2 regions of the Micromonospora arida genome follow, and region 1 is predicted to be linked to the other one. Evidence: predicted binding sites of a transcription regulator. Region 1 holds the regulator's gene; the other holds the start of a gene.
What was found. The regulator HspR, encoded in region 1, represses chaperone genes until heat shock. The targets are predictions, from matches to a motif close to TTGAGTNNNNNNNACTCAA.

Region 1 (6,277 bases):
GCAAGCTCGTCGACACCGCCGAGCCGGAGGGGACCGCCGCCGACGCGGAGACCGGTGTGCCGGCCGAGGGTCTGGTCGAGGACGCCGAGGTCGTGGTCGACGAGATCGAGGTCGAGGTCAACTCCACCGACGGGCCGGAGCCGTCCGGTCCGCCGGTGGTGGACGCCCCGGCGCAGCCGGTGGACGGCGGCGGCGCGGGCATCTCGCTCGGCGCCGAGCTGGAAGCGCTCCGGGCCGAGCTCGACGAGCGGACCAGGGACCTGCAGCGGGTGTCGGCGGAGTACGCCAACTACCGCAAGCGGGTCGACCGCGACCGCAGCCTCGTACAGGAGCAGGCGACCGGCTCGGTGCTGGCCGCGCTGCTGCCGATCCTGGACGACCTGGACCGGGCCCGGGAACATGGCGACCTGGTCGGGCCGTTCGGCACGGTGGCGGAACAACTCACCACCGCGCTGGGCAAGTTCGGCCTGAACGCCTTCGGCGAGCAGGGCGACCCGTTCGATCCGACCCGGCACGAGGCGGTCGCGCACCAGACCTCGGCCGACGTCAGCGAGCCGACCTGTGTACAGGTCATGCGACGCGGCTACCAGCTCGGTGAGCGGCTGCTGCGCCCCGCGCTGGTCGCGGTCGCGGATCCGGAATAGTGCCAGACAGTGACCGGGCCGTCCCGCCCACCGCTCAGCGGTGGGCGGGACGGCCGGGCCACCAGGGTCGGAAGGAGGTGGACCGGTGAGTTCGAAGGACTGGATCGAGAAGGACTTCTACGCCGTGCTCGGCGTGGACAAGGCCGCCTCCGCGGATGACATCAAGAAGGCGTACCGCAAGGTGGCCCGGGAGTCGCACCCGGACCACAACCCGGGCGACCCGAAGGCCGAGGAGCGGTTCAAGGCCGCGTCCGAGGCGTACAACGTGCTCTCGGACAGTGGTCGCCGTCGCGAGTACGACGAGATGCGTTCGCTCTTCGGCTCGGGCGCGTTCCGGCGCAACGCCCGGGGCGGGGGTCAGCCGGGCGGCATGCCGTTCGACGTGTCCGACATGTTCGGCGGCGGCGGGGGCGGTGACCGTCGCTTCGGCGGCGCCGGCTTCCAGGACCTGTTCAGCTCGATCTTCAGTGGCGGTCAGGCCGGTGGGCAGGCCGCACCACGCGGTCCGGCCCGTGGTCGGGACGTGGAGACCGAGGTGGCGCTGGACTTCGGCGACGCGGTGCGTGGGGTGACGCTGCCCCTGACGCTGCGCGCGCCGGGGGTCTGCGACACCTGCCACGGTAACGGGGCCAAGCCCGGCACCCAGCCGCGTACCTGCCCGGTCTGTCATGGTGCCGGCGTGACCACCCGCAACCAGGGGTCGTTCAGCTTCTCCGAGCCGTGCCGCAACTGCCAGGGCGTCGGCACCGTGGTCGAGGAGAAGTGCCCGGAGTGCCACGGCAGCGGCGGTGTCACCAAGACCCGCACCATGAACGTGCGCTTCCCGGCCGGTGTGGCCGACGGTCAACGCATCCGGCTGGCCGGGCGTGGCGAGCCGGGCGAGCGCGGTGGCCCGGCTGGCGACCTCTTCGTGCACGTCAAGGTTCGGCCGGACGAGCTGTTTGGGCGTACCGGGGACGACCTGACGCTGACCGTGCCGGTCACCTTCGCGGAGGCCGTGCTCGGCACTGACCTGCGGGTGCCCACGCTCGACGGTGCGATGACCCTGCGGGTGCCGCCGGGAACGCCGAGCGGGCGGGTGCTGCGGGCCCGGGGCAAGGGTGTGGTCCGACGCGACGGGCAGGCCGGTGACCTGCTGGTCACGCTGGACGTGGTGGTGCCGGCCCGGTTGTCGGACGAGGCGCGCACGGCGCTGGAGTCGTTCGCCGAGCAGACCCCGCCGGCAGCCCGGGAACATCTCGACGCACGGGTGCGTCGAGTCAGTTAGTCCGGTGGAATGGACGCGGAGGTGAGCGGGATGTCGGGCGAGTTCCTCGGTTCGGGCGACCCTGCCTACGAGGCCAAGGTGCTGATGATCTCGGTAGCGGCACGGATGGCGGGGATGCACCCGCAGACCCTGCGCCAGTACGACCGACTGGGGCTGGTACAGCCCGGCCGGGCCGCTGGTGGCGGACGTCGCTACAGCGTCCGCGACGTGGTGCTGCTGCGCGAGGTGCAGCGGCTCAGCCAGGACGACGGGATCAACCTGGCCGGCGTCAAGCGGATCATCGGGCTGGAGCGGCTGCTGGAGCAGGCGCAGCAGCGGGTGGCCCGGCTGGAGGCGGAGCTGGACGCCGCGTACCGCCGCGTGGCGGAGCTGGAGTCGTTGGCCCGCTTCCCGGGCCGGGATCTGGTGCCGACCAACCGCACCTCGACCGCCCTGGTGGTGTGGCGCCCCCGCCGAACGCCCGATCGCTGACCTGCCACTCACCCGGATCTGTCTTTTCGGCCCGGACCGCGCTGGATTCCCGGCGCGGTCCGGGCCGCTTCGGTTAGCCTGTCGATAAGGGTCCAATCCGCTTAATCCGGACCTACCGACATGGCGAGGGGGAGCGATGGCGGAACCGGCGAAGAAGGTGGCCCAGCAGACCGAGGACCGGTTGGAGAACCTGGCCGAGACCGTCCGCGAGAAGTTCGACAAGGTGACCGAGGGGACCTACCGGGACCGGATCATCGGGGGCCGGTTCGCCGAGGACGGCGACCACGCCGGCGAACCTGGCCGAGCCGAGACGGAACGCAAGCAGGATTGACCGGTGACCGACGTGCGGGCCGGGACCCACGGGGGGTCCCGGCCCGTTCGCCGTAATCGGCGGTCCCAGCCCGCGGCCGTAATCGGGGGTCCCAGCCCGTTCGCCGTTATCGACCGCGGACCGGTGACGCCGCCTCCTGGGCGTCGGGCCGACGCGCAGGTCCTTTCGAGCTGAATCGTTTACGACATCACGTCACACCTCTGCTTTGACCGACCTCGACCGATCCTGGTCGGGCTGGGCGAAGCGATCCTGGCCGGGCCGCCCTCGACCGATCCTGGTCGGGCTGGGCGGAGCGATCCTGGCCGGGCCGGCCTCGACCGATCCTGGTCGGGCGATCCTGGCCGGGCTGGGCGTGAATCGTTTGCGACATCAGCTCCAAAGGGCCGCGAACAGCAACGCCACCCCGCAGCCGCTGGCGAGGGAGCCGCTGGCGAGGGAGCCGCCTGAGCGGTCTCAGCCGAGGCGGCGGTTCTCGCGGACCAGGCCGCCCTCGCACCAGTCCCGGTAGATGAAGAGGTCCGGTCGGGCCAACAGCACCCGGCCGTTGTGCGCCCAGACCTTCATCAGTTCGTCGCCGTCACGCTCGGCCTGTTCGACGAGCTTGCGGAAGCGGCGCTTGGGGTGGGCGCGGAAGTTCGTCCGGATGCCGTCGGCCGCGTAGATGTAGAGGCAGTGCAGCGCGAAACGTCGGGCCGGGCAGCTTGGATCCATCGCCAACTCGAAGAGCGTCAACACCAGCCGGTCGCCGGAGACCAGCAGGTCCCAGTCCGGTGGCATCGAGGCCAACGGCACCGAATCGGGCTTGTACGCCCAAGCTCGCAACTCCGCCGGAGTCGGATCGACGGGGTTGGCGAAGCCGTGGAACGTCGACTCCTGCACGCTCACCGGCCAACCTTCCGCTCTCGCCCGCGTTTGGCAACGCTGCCTGCGGACCCTGGCTGCTGGGGCGAAACGGTAACCCGCCGTCGGGTGCTGCGGTAGTACCCGTGAGGAGCAATTCCGCAACCGTTGGCATGGGCGGGTCCACTGCATCGACGGCCCAGCCGATGATGCTCCTATGACAATCCATGTTCGACGGTTACAGAGGGGCGCCCAAGCCCAGTTTGTCGAGGGGCTGGAGTGGCTTTTCGCCCCTCCCGGCAGCCGTCCCGTGGATTGGGACCGCGACCGCGCCGTCGAGCGGACCGCGCAATTGCTCGCCCACGAAGACGTCGCACTCTTCGAGGCGCGATCGGATGAGGATCAGTTGGTCGGCGTGGCCAGCGTCTACGTGGACATCATCTCGGTGCGCTTCGGCCGTCGGGCTTCGATCGAGGATCTCGCTGTGCATCCCGAGTGGCGTTCCCGGGGTGTCGGCTCCAACCTCCTGGCGGCGGCCAGGGCGTGGGCGCACGAACAGGGCGCCGACTACGTCTTCCTGGAGTCCGGCCTCGCCCGGACCGAGGCGCACCGGTTCTACCGTCGCGAAGGTGCGACCCACGCCGCCGCGGCGTTCAGGTGGAGCTCAGAGCGCTGAGTCGACGACCGGGATCGGTTCCCGCCGTTGGGCCGCCGCGCGGTTGCGCAGCCACCGCTTGAACCACGGGAAGTCCGGCAGCCGGGCCAGGATCGGCCCGGTCACCACGGTGATCAGGACGTACGTCGCGGCCAGCGCTGCCAACCGCGGCTCGACGCTCCCGGCAGCCACCGCGAGACCGGCGATGACGATGGAGAACTCACCTCGGGGTACGAGTGCCAGGCCGGTCCGCCATCGACCGGGTTCCGCGATGCCGACCCGGCGGGCGGCGAGGTAACCGGTGAGCGTCTTCGTCGCCATGGTGACCACTGCCAACGCGAGCGCCGGCAGTAGCACCGGCGGGATGTCCTGTGGGTTGGTGACCAGGCCGAAGAAGACGAAGAACACCGCCGCGAAGAGGTCCCGCAGCGGCGAGAGCAGCTCGGTCGCGTGGTGCGCCACCGGGCCGGAGAGCGCGATGCCGACCAGGAACGCGCCGACCGCCGCCGACACCTGAAGCTTTGCCGCGAGCCCGGCGATCAGCAGGGTCAGACCGAGTACGCCGAGTAGCAGCGCCTCCGGGTCCTTCGCCGACAGGGCCGAGGAGATCAGGTGGCCGTACCGGATGGCGACCACCAGCACGAGCAGCACCGTGCACACCGCGACGGTGAGTGCGATGCCGCCACCGAGCAGGCCGGTGCCGGCCAGCACCGCGGTGACCAGTGGCAGGTAGAGCGCCATCGCCAGGTCCTCGATCACGAGGACCGAGAGGATCACCGGGGTTTCCCGGTTACCGAGTCGTCCCAGGTCGGCGAGGACCTTGGCGATCACGCCGGAGGAGGAGACCCAGGTGATGCCGCCGAGCACCAGGGCGGCGACCCAGTCCCAGCCGAGCAGCAGGGCGAAGGCCGCGCCGGGCAGCGCGTTGAACACGCCGTCGATCAGCCCGGCCGGGGCTGCCGAGCGGAGGTTGCCGACCAGTTCGTTGGCCGAGTACTCCAGACCGAGCATCACCAGCAGCAGGATGACGCCGATCTCGGCGCCGACCGCGAAGAACTCCTCGCTGGCCGCGAGCGGGAGTAGCCCGCCGTGCCCGAACGCGAGCCCAGCGAGCAGGTAGAGGGGGATGGGCGAGAGGCCGAAACGCCGGCTCAGCCGGCCGAGGAGCCCAAGCAGCAGTAGCAGCGCGCCGACTTCGACGAGCAGAGTGGTGGAATCGTGCATCCGCCTCAGCCGTCCGGGTCACTGTCGGCGAGGATGGCGGACACGCCGTCGAGACCTCTACGGGTCCCGACAACGACCACCACATCGCCGGCCGCGAAGCGGAAGGAGGGGAGTGGCGAAACGATCACTTCGCCTTCGCGCAGCACCGCCACGATGGAGGCGCTGGTGCGGGTACGCGCCTTGGTGTCGCCGAGCTTCCGATTCACGTACGGCGAGCCGGCCGTGATCGCGATCTGCTCGGTGAGCAGACCGGCGGCCTGCTCGCGGAGCCCGGAGAGCTGGCCGAGCATCAGCGACGCGCCGAGGATGTCGGCCAGAGCCTCGGCCTCGTCATCGGTCAGCGGAATGTCCGACTGGCAGGCGTCGGGGTCGTCGGGATCGTAGAGAACGAGATCACGGCGGCCGTTGCGGTGGGAAACGACGCCCAGGCGGCGTCCGGACTCCGTCACCAGATCGTGACGTACCCCGATCCCGGGTAAGGCGGTCTGCTCGACACGTACTCGCACCCTCCAAGGCTACCGCTTCATGAACAAAGCGCAGATCTTGGAGGGACAGCCCTCCTCGGGCCTGCCCGGACGTAGCTCAAAGGCCATGATCGACTCGATTTCATTGAAGTCGGGGTATCCGGCGCGGCGGGACGCCCCGACTTCCTGAAAGCCGAGTGGATCAACCGCCCCGGGCGCCGAGGGCAGGGCGCGCCGGGGCCGGGGGCGGCCACGCCAGGCACCGGGGGCGGACGCGCCGGTGCCCGCGTCGGCAGTGCGGCGCGGGCACCCGGAGACGCCGTGGTCAGCGGAGGCTGGCGAAGAATTCGCGGATGTCGGCGACCAGCACCTCGGTGGCCT
Region 2 (6,277 bases), on a different contig from region 1:
GTGGCCACCCCGGGCCGTGCCCTCGATCACATCGCCCGGGGCACCCTGCGCCTCGGTGGGTTGGCCACGGTGGTGCTCGACGAGGCCGACGAGATGCTCGACATGGGCTTCGCCGAGGACATCGAGGCGATCCTGGAGCACGCGCCGACGCAGCGTCAGACGGTGCTCTTCTCGGCCACCATGCCGTCGCGCATCGACGGGATGGCCCGCCAGCACCTGCGCGAACCGGTGCGCATCGAGATCGGCCGGGAGCAGCAGGTCGCGGGTGAGGCGCCCCGGGTGCGGCAGAGCGCGTACATCGTGACCCGGGCGCACAAGCCGGCCGCGCTGGGCCGGGTCTTGGACGTGGAGTCCCCGACCGCGGCGATCGTGTTCTGCCGCAGCCGGGAAGAGGTCGACCGGTTGACCGAGACGATGAACGGTCGGGGCTACCGCTCCGAGGCGCTGCACGGCGGCATGAGCCAGGAGCAGCGCGATCGGGTCATGGGTCGGCTGCGGGCAGGCACCGCCGACCTGCTGGTGGCCACCGACGTGGCGGCCCGTGGGCTGGACGTCGAGCAGCTGACCCACGTGGTCAACTACGACGTGCCGTCCGCCCCCGAGTCGTACGTGCACCGGATCGGTCGGGTGGGTCGGGCTGGCCGCGAGGGCGTGGCGATCACCCTCGCCGAGCCGCGTGAGCACCGGATGCTCAAGACCATCGAGCGGGTGACCGGCCAGCGGATCACCATCGACAAGATCCCCACCGTGGCCGACATGCGCACCCGGCGGCTGGAGCTGACCCAGGCGGCCCTGCGGGAGAGCCTGCTGGAGGACGACCTCGACCCGTTCCGGGTGATCGTGGAGACGCTGACCGACGAGTTCGACCTGATGGAGGTCGCCCTCGCCGCCGTGAAGCTGGCCCACGAGGTGACGTCGCCGGGCTCCGACGACGAGGAGGAGATCCCGCAGGCTCCGGTCCGTGGGCCGCGCGAGGGTCGCCCGGAGGCCGGCGGCCGGGGCGGCGACCGGCGGGGCGGGGGCCGGCCACGCTCCGGCGGCGGCAACACCGTCCAGGTCTTCGTCGGCCTGGGTCGACGCGCCGGGGTGCGCCCGCAGGATCTGGTCGGCGCGATCACCGGGGAGACCGGCATCCGCGGTCGGGACATCGGCTCGATCGAGATCGCCGACCGGTTCTCACTGGTGGAGGTGCCGCAGGGGGTGGCCGATGAGGTCATCTCCGGGTTGCGCTCCAGCACGATCAAGGGCCGCAAGGCCACCGTGCGCCGCGACCGCGGCGGCGACGAGCGCTGAGCACGCCGTCGGCGACCGCCGGAGCACGACGGTCGCCGACGCCACTGCCCGGCGAGGCGGCGGGAGAAACGAGAGCACCCGCCGCCCGCGTCGAAGAGCAGGCGCTGTCCAGCAGCCGTATCTACTGTGCATCGTCGCGTGCTGGCCGACGCGGATCAGAGGGCGTACGGGCCGAAACGGCCCCAGGCCACCACTGCGGCGAGGACGAGCAGCACCGCGCAGGTGACCGCGCCCTGGATCTCGGTGCGACGCCCGTCCGGGGAGGTCTGCTGCTCGCGGGCACGCAGGTGCACCAGGATGCCGCCGATCATGACGATGACCAGCCCGACGGCGGCGAGTGGGGTGAGCACTGTGGCGATGCCGGTGGCGGCGGGCAGCACGAGCCCGGCGGCGGCCAGCAGCTCGACCGCGCCGAGCGACTTGACCTGCGACGGCGGCACCGGGTCCACCCACCGCATGACGTCGCGCAACTTCTCCTTGGGCTGGCTCAGCTTGGCCAGCCCAACGCCGGCGAAGACGGCGGCGAGCAGGATCTGAATGATCCAGAGCACCACGTTCACGGGGGTTCCTCCAGGGGGCCGCCTCGCGGCGGAGAGGTGGTTGACGGTGCAGACGAGACAGTAGACCGTCCCCCGCGTACCGAAAGGGCCCCCGCCGTCGGAAGACGGCGGGGGCCCGCATGGTCGGAGCGTCAGACCGCGAAGAGCGCCGGACCGTCCAGCGTCTTCACGTCGGCCGGACGCAACGCCAGGGCGAGCACGTCGGCCACGTCGGCCAGGGTGTGCACGGTCAGCGCCTCGCGCACCTCGGTCGGCAGGTCGTCCAGGTCGGGCTCGTTGCGCGCCGGGATGATCACCTCGGTGAGGCCGGCCCGGTGCGCGGCGAGCAGCTTCTGCTTCACCCCACCGATCGGCAGCACCCGACCGGAGAGCGTCACCTCGCCGGTCATCCCGAACTCTGGGCGGACCGGGCGACCGGTGACCAGCGACGCCAGGGCCGTGACCATGGTGATGCCGGCGCTCGGACCGTCCTTGGGCACCGCGCCCGCCGGGAAGTGGACGTGGATCCGGCGTCCCGCGAGAGCGTTCGGGTCGATGCCGAACCGCCGCCCGTTGGAGCGCAGGTAGGAGAGCGCGATCTGCGCCGACTCCTTCATCACGTCACCGAGCTGGCCGGTCAGGGTCAGCCCCGGCTCGCCCTCCATGCTGGTCGCCTCGATGAAGAGCACGTCCCCACCGGCACCGGTGACGGCCAGGCCGGTGGCCACGCCGGGCACGGCGGTGCGCTCGGCCGATTCCGGGGTGAACTTCGGCCGACCCAGGTAGCCGGCGAGGTTGTCGGTGCCGACGCGTACCGGCGTCGGGTCCGTCGCCAGCGTCACCGCCACCTTGCGCAGGATCTTGGCCAGGGCACGCTCGAGCTGCCGGACACCGGCCTCCCGGGTGTACTCCCCCGCGATCAGCGCGAGAGCCTCATCGGCGACGCTGACCTCGTCGACGGTCAGCCCGGCCCGCTCCCGCTGCCGGGGCAGCAGGTGGTCGCGGGCGATGGCGACCTTCTCGTCCTCGGTGTACCCGTCCAGGGTGACCAGCTCCATCCGGTCCAGCAGGGGGCCGGGGATGGACTCCACCACGTTGGCGGTGGCCAGGAAGAGCACGTCGGACAGGTCGAGGTCGACCTCCAGGTAGTGATCCCGGAAGGTGTGGTTCTGGGCCGGGTCGAGCACCTCCAGCAGGGCGGCGGCCGGGTCACCGGCGTAGCCGGCGGCCAGCTTGTCCACCTCGTCGAGGAGCACGACCGGGTTCATCGAACCGGCCTCGCGCAGCGCGCGGACGATCCGACCGGGCAGCGCCCCCACGTAGGTGCGTCGGTGCCCGCGGATCTCCGCCTCGTCGCGGACGCCGCCGAGCGACACCCGGACGAAGTTACGCCCGAGCGCCCGCGCCACGGACTCGCCGAGGCTGGTCTTACCCACCCCGGGAGGACCGGCGAGGGCGAGCACCGCGCCGGAGCCGCGTCCGCCGACCACACCGAGGTTGCGCTCGGCACGCCGGTTGCGCACCGCCAGGTACTCCAGGATGCGGTCCTTCACGTCGGACAAGCCGGCGTGGTCGGCGTCGAGCACCGCCCGGGCCGCGGCCAGGTCGGTGTTGTCCTCGGTACGCGTGCCCCACGGCATTTCGAGGACGGTGTCCAGCCAGGTACGGATCCAGCCCGCCTCCGGGGAGGCGTCGCTGGCCCGCTCCAGCTTGCCGACCTCGCGCATGGCCGCCTCGCGCACCTTCTCCGGCAGCTCGGCGGACTCGACGCGGGACCGGTAGTCGGCGGAGCCGTCCGGCTCGTCCTCGCCCAGCTCCTTGCGGATCGCGGCGAGTTGCTGGCGCAGCAGGAACTCGCGCTGGGACTTCTCCAGCCCCTCGCGGACGTCACTGTTGATCTGCTCGGTGACCTCCTGCTCGGCCAGGTAGTCCTTCACCCAGCCGACCAGCAACTCCAGCCGGGCGGTGACGTCCGGCGCGGCCAGCAGTTCGGTCTTCTGCTCCAGGGTCAGCCAGGGCGCGTAGCCGGCCGAGTCGGCCAGCTCGGAGAGGTCGGTCATCCGCTCCACCGCGTCGATGACCTGCCAGGCGCCCCGCTGCTGGAGCACGGATGTCACCAGGGCGCGGTACTCGCGGGCGAGTTCCCGGGCCCGACCGGCGTAGGCGGGTTCGTCGAGTTCGGTCGCCTCGACCCAGAGGGCGGCACCGGGGCCGGGCACGCCGGAGCCGATCCGGGCCCGGGACAGGCCACGAATGACGGCGGCGGGCTCACCCTCGGGCAGCCGGCCGACCTTCTCGATGGTGGCGACCACGCCCACCGGGCCGTACTCGCCGTCGATGCGCGGCACGGCCAGCAGCTTGCGGTCGCCGGTCGCACGCGCCGCGTCGATCGCGGCCTGGGTGGTGGGGTCGAGGGTCACCGGGATGACCATGCCGGGCAGCAGTACGGCGTCGGTCAGCGGAAGTACCGGAAGAGTTGCCATCGAACACCTCGCGTTGAGTTGAGCGTGTCTCACTCAAGTAACAAAGCGTTCCCCTTGTTCCGATCTGTGACCCAGGCCACTCTTCCGGTCGGTCCGTCGAACCGCCCGGGGACCGGCGGGCGACCCGACGAGGCACCTCAGGTGAGCTTGCTCTTCACCGTGTTCACCACCGAGCCGGCCACCCCCGGGTTGGTGCCGTACAGGCGGGGGTCACCAGGGGGCAGCACCGGCTCCGGCGCGTTCGCCCGCGGGTTGTCGTCGTACCGGAACTCGCCCTTGCCGTCCGGCGAGGGCCCGGATGCCCAGCGCCCCTGGGCGGCGTCGGTGCCCGAGGAGAAACCCAGGTAGGTGTAGCCGTACTCCTCGGTGAACTCGCCGGAGTCCGGGAAGGCCTCGGGCACCGGCATCTCCTCCAGCCCGTCCTCCTTGAGCTGCTCGATCGCCGCCAGCCACATGTTCTGGTGCATCGTGTCGCGGGCCAGCAGGAAGCGAAGCATCTGCTTGACGCCCGGGTCGTCGGTCATGTGGAACAACCGGGCGACCTGGAGCCGACCCTGCGCCTCGGCGGTGACGTTGAGCTGGAAATCGGCCAACAGGTTGCCGCTGGCGGTGATGAACGCGCCGTTCCACGGCACCCCGTTGGAGTCGGCGGGCAGGGCGCCACCACCACCGTGGATGAAGTGCGCCGGGTTCTCGCCGGCGTAGGTCGCGGCACCTCCGGGGTCCTCCGCGATCCCCTCGGTCAGCGACAGCGGCGCGTTGTCCAGCAGTCGGGTGATCATCGTGACGATCATCTCGACGTGGCCCATCTCCTCCGTGCCGACGTCGAGCAGCAGGTCCTTGTACTTGCCGGGCAGTCGGCAGTTCCAACCCTGGAAGAGATACTGGTTGGCGACCGTCATCTCGCCCCACTTGCCGCCCAACACCTCCTGCAAACGCAACGCGTTCTGCACCAGGTTGACCAGTACCTGTCGGGTTCGTCCGGCCGGCACCGGGCAGGAGGCCGCCCGCCGGGTGGCCCGCGCCCGCCGACGGCCGACCGGCACCAGCGCGGCGGCCTCCCGTAGGATGCCCGCAAGCGCGACGGCCGGCTCCGGCTGCGGAGCCGGCGTCAGCACGCCGGTGCCTGCGGTCGCGTCGCGCAGGAGGCTCTGCAGGTGGGCGGCCTGGTCGCGGGCCAGCTCACTGAGCGCCCGCCGGTCGTCCCCGGTCAGCTCGCGACGCTCGTCGGCCAGCGCGCGGGTCAGCGACGTCAGGGTGCTGATCGGCGTACGGAACTCGTGGCACAAAACCCGCAGCAGCAACTCCGAATCGGCCGCCGTCGGCCGTCGCTCGTCGGGTGTCGGCTCAATGGGGCGCAACCCTCGCAGCAGGTCCCGCAAACCATGCCGTACGCGCATCCACCCGACTCCTCTCGTTCGGTGCGAACCCGCATGATCGGTACCCGCTGGGGAACGGCGCAGACATGCCGGGAGCCTCCACCTTGCGACTCGTCGTCGTGGACGATCACCCGCTTTTCGTCCGCGGCCTGGAGTTACTGCTCCCGATCACCACCAACGGCCGCGCCGAGGTGGTCGCCTCGACCGGCGACGCCGCCGCGGCGGCGGCCCTGGTCAGCAACCACTGCCCCGACCTGGCCCTTGTCGACCTGCACATGCCGCCGCCCGGCGGCATCCGGGCGGTGGCCGCGATCCGGCGGACCACCCCACGGGTACGGGTGGTCGCGATGTCCGGTGCCGCCGAGCCCGGGCCAGCGGTCGAGGCGCTGCGAGCCGGCGCCGAGGGGTTCCTGCCCAAGACCAGCGAACCGGAGGAGCTGCTGCCCCCACTGCTGGCCATCCTCGACGGCTGGGCGGTGCTGCCGGCCGAACTGCTGCGAGCCGTGCTGCGACCCACGCGCTTCGCGGCCGTCGACCTGGACGGCGAGGAACGGCGGCTGCTGCGGGCGATCGCCGCCGGCCG

Region 2: a site for HspR is predicted at 4,334-4,352, ahead of lon (endopeptidase La). Genes of this name have one in related genera too.

Annotation. Positions count from the first base shown of each region.
Region 1 covers NZ_JBIALC010000016.1:35,136-41,412, forward strand. The annotation lists gene grpE (nucleotide exchange factor GrpE) at 1-644, shown strand, start outside; gene dnaJ (molecular chaperone DnaJ) at 730-1,911, shown strand; gene ACFYP0_RS30520 (heat shock protein transcriptional repressor HspR) at 1,942-2,382, shown strand; gene ACFYP0_RS30525 (hypothetical protein) at 2,519-2,713, shown strand; gene ACFYP0_RS30530 (hypothetical protein) at 3,167-3,598, opposite strand; gene ACFYP0_RS30535 (GNAT family N-acetyltransferase) at 3,864-4,229, shown strand; gene ACFYP0_RS30540 (cation:proton antiporter) at 4,218-5,432, opposite strand; gene ACFYP0_RS30545 (cation:proton antiporter regulatory subunit) at 5,438-5,938, opposite strand; gene ACFYP0_RS30550 (epoxide hydrolase family protein) at 6,222-6,277, opposite strand, start outside.
Region 2 covers NZ_JBIALC010000001.1:324,486-330,762, reverse strand. The annotation lists gene ACFYP0_RS01650 (DEAD/DEAH box helicase) at 1-1,293, shown strand, start outside; gene ACFYP0_RS01645 (DoxX family protein) at 1,449-1,853, opposite strand; gene lon (endopeptidase La) at 1,985-4,315, opposite strand; gene ACFYP0_RS01635 (manganese catalase family protein) at 4,453-5,715, opposite strand; gene ACFYP0_RS01630 (response regulator) at 5,799-6,277, shown strand, end outside.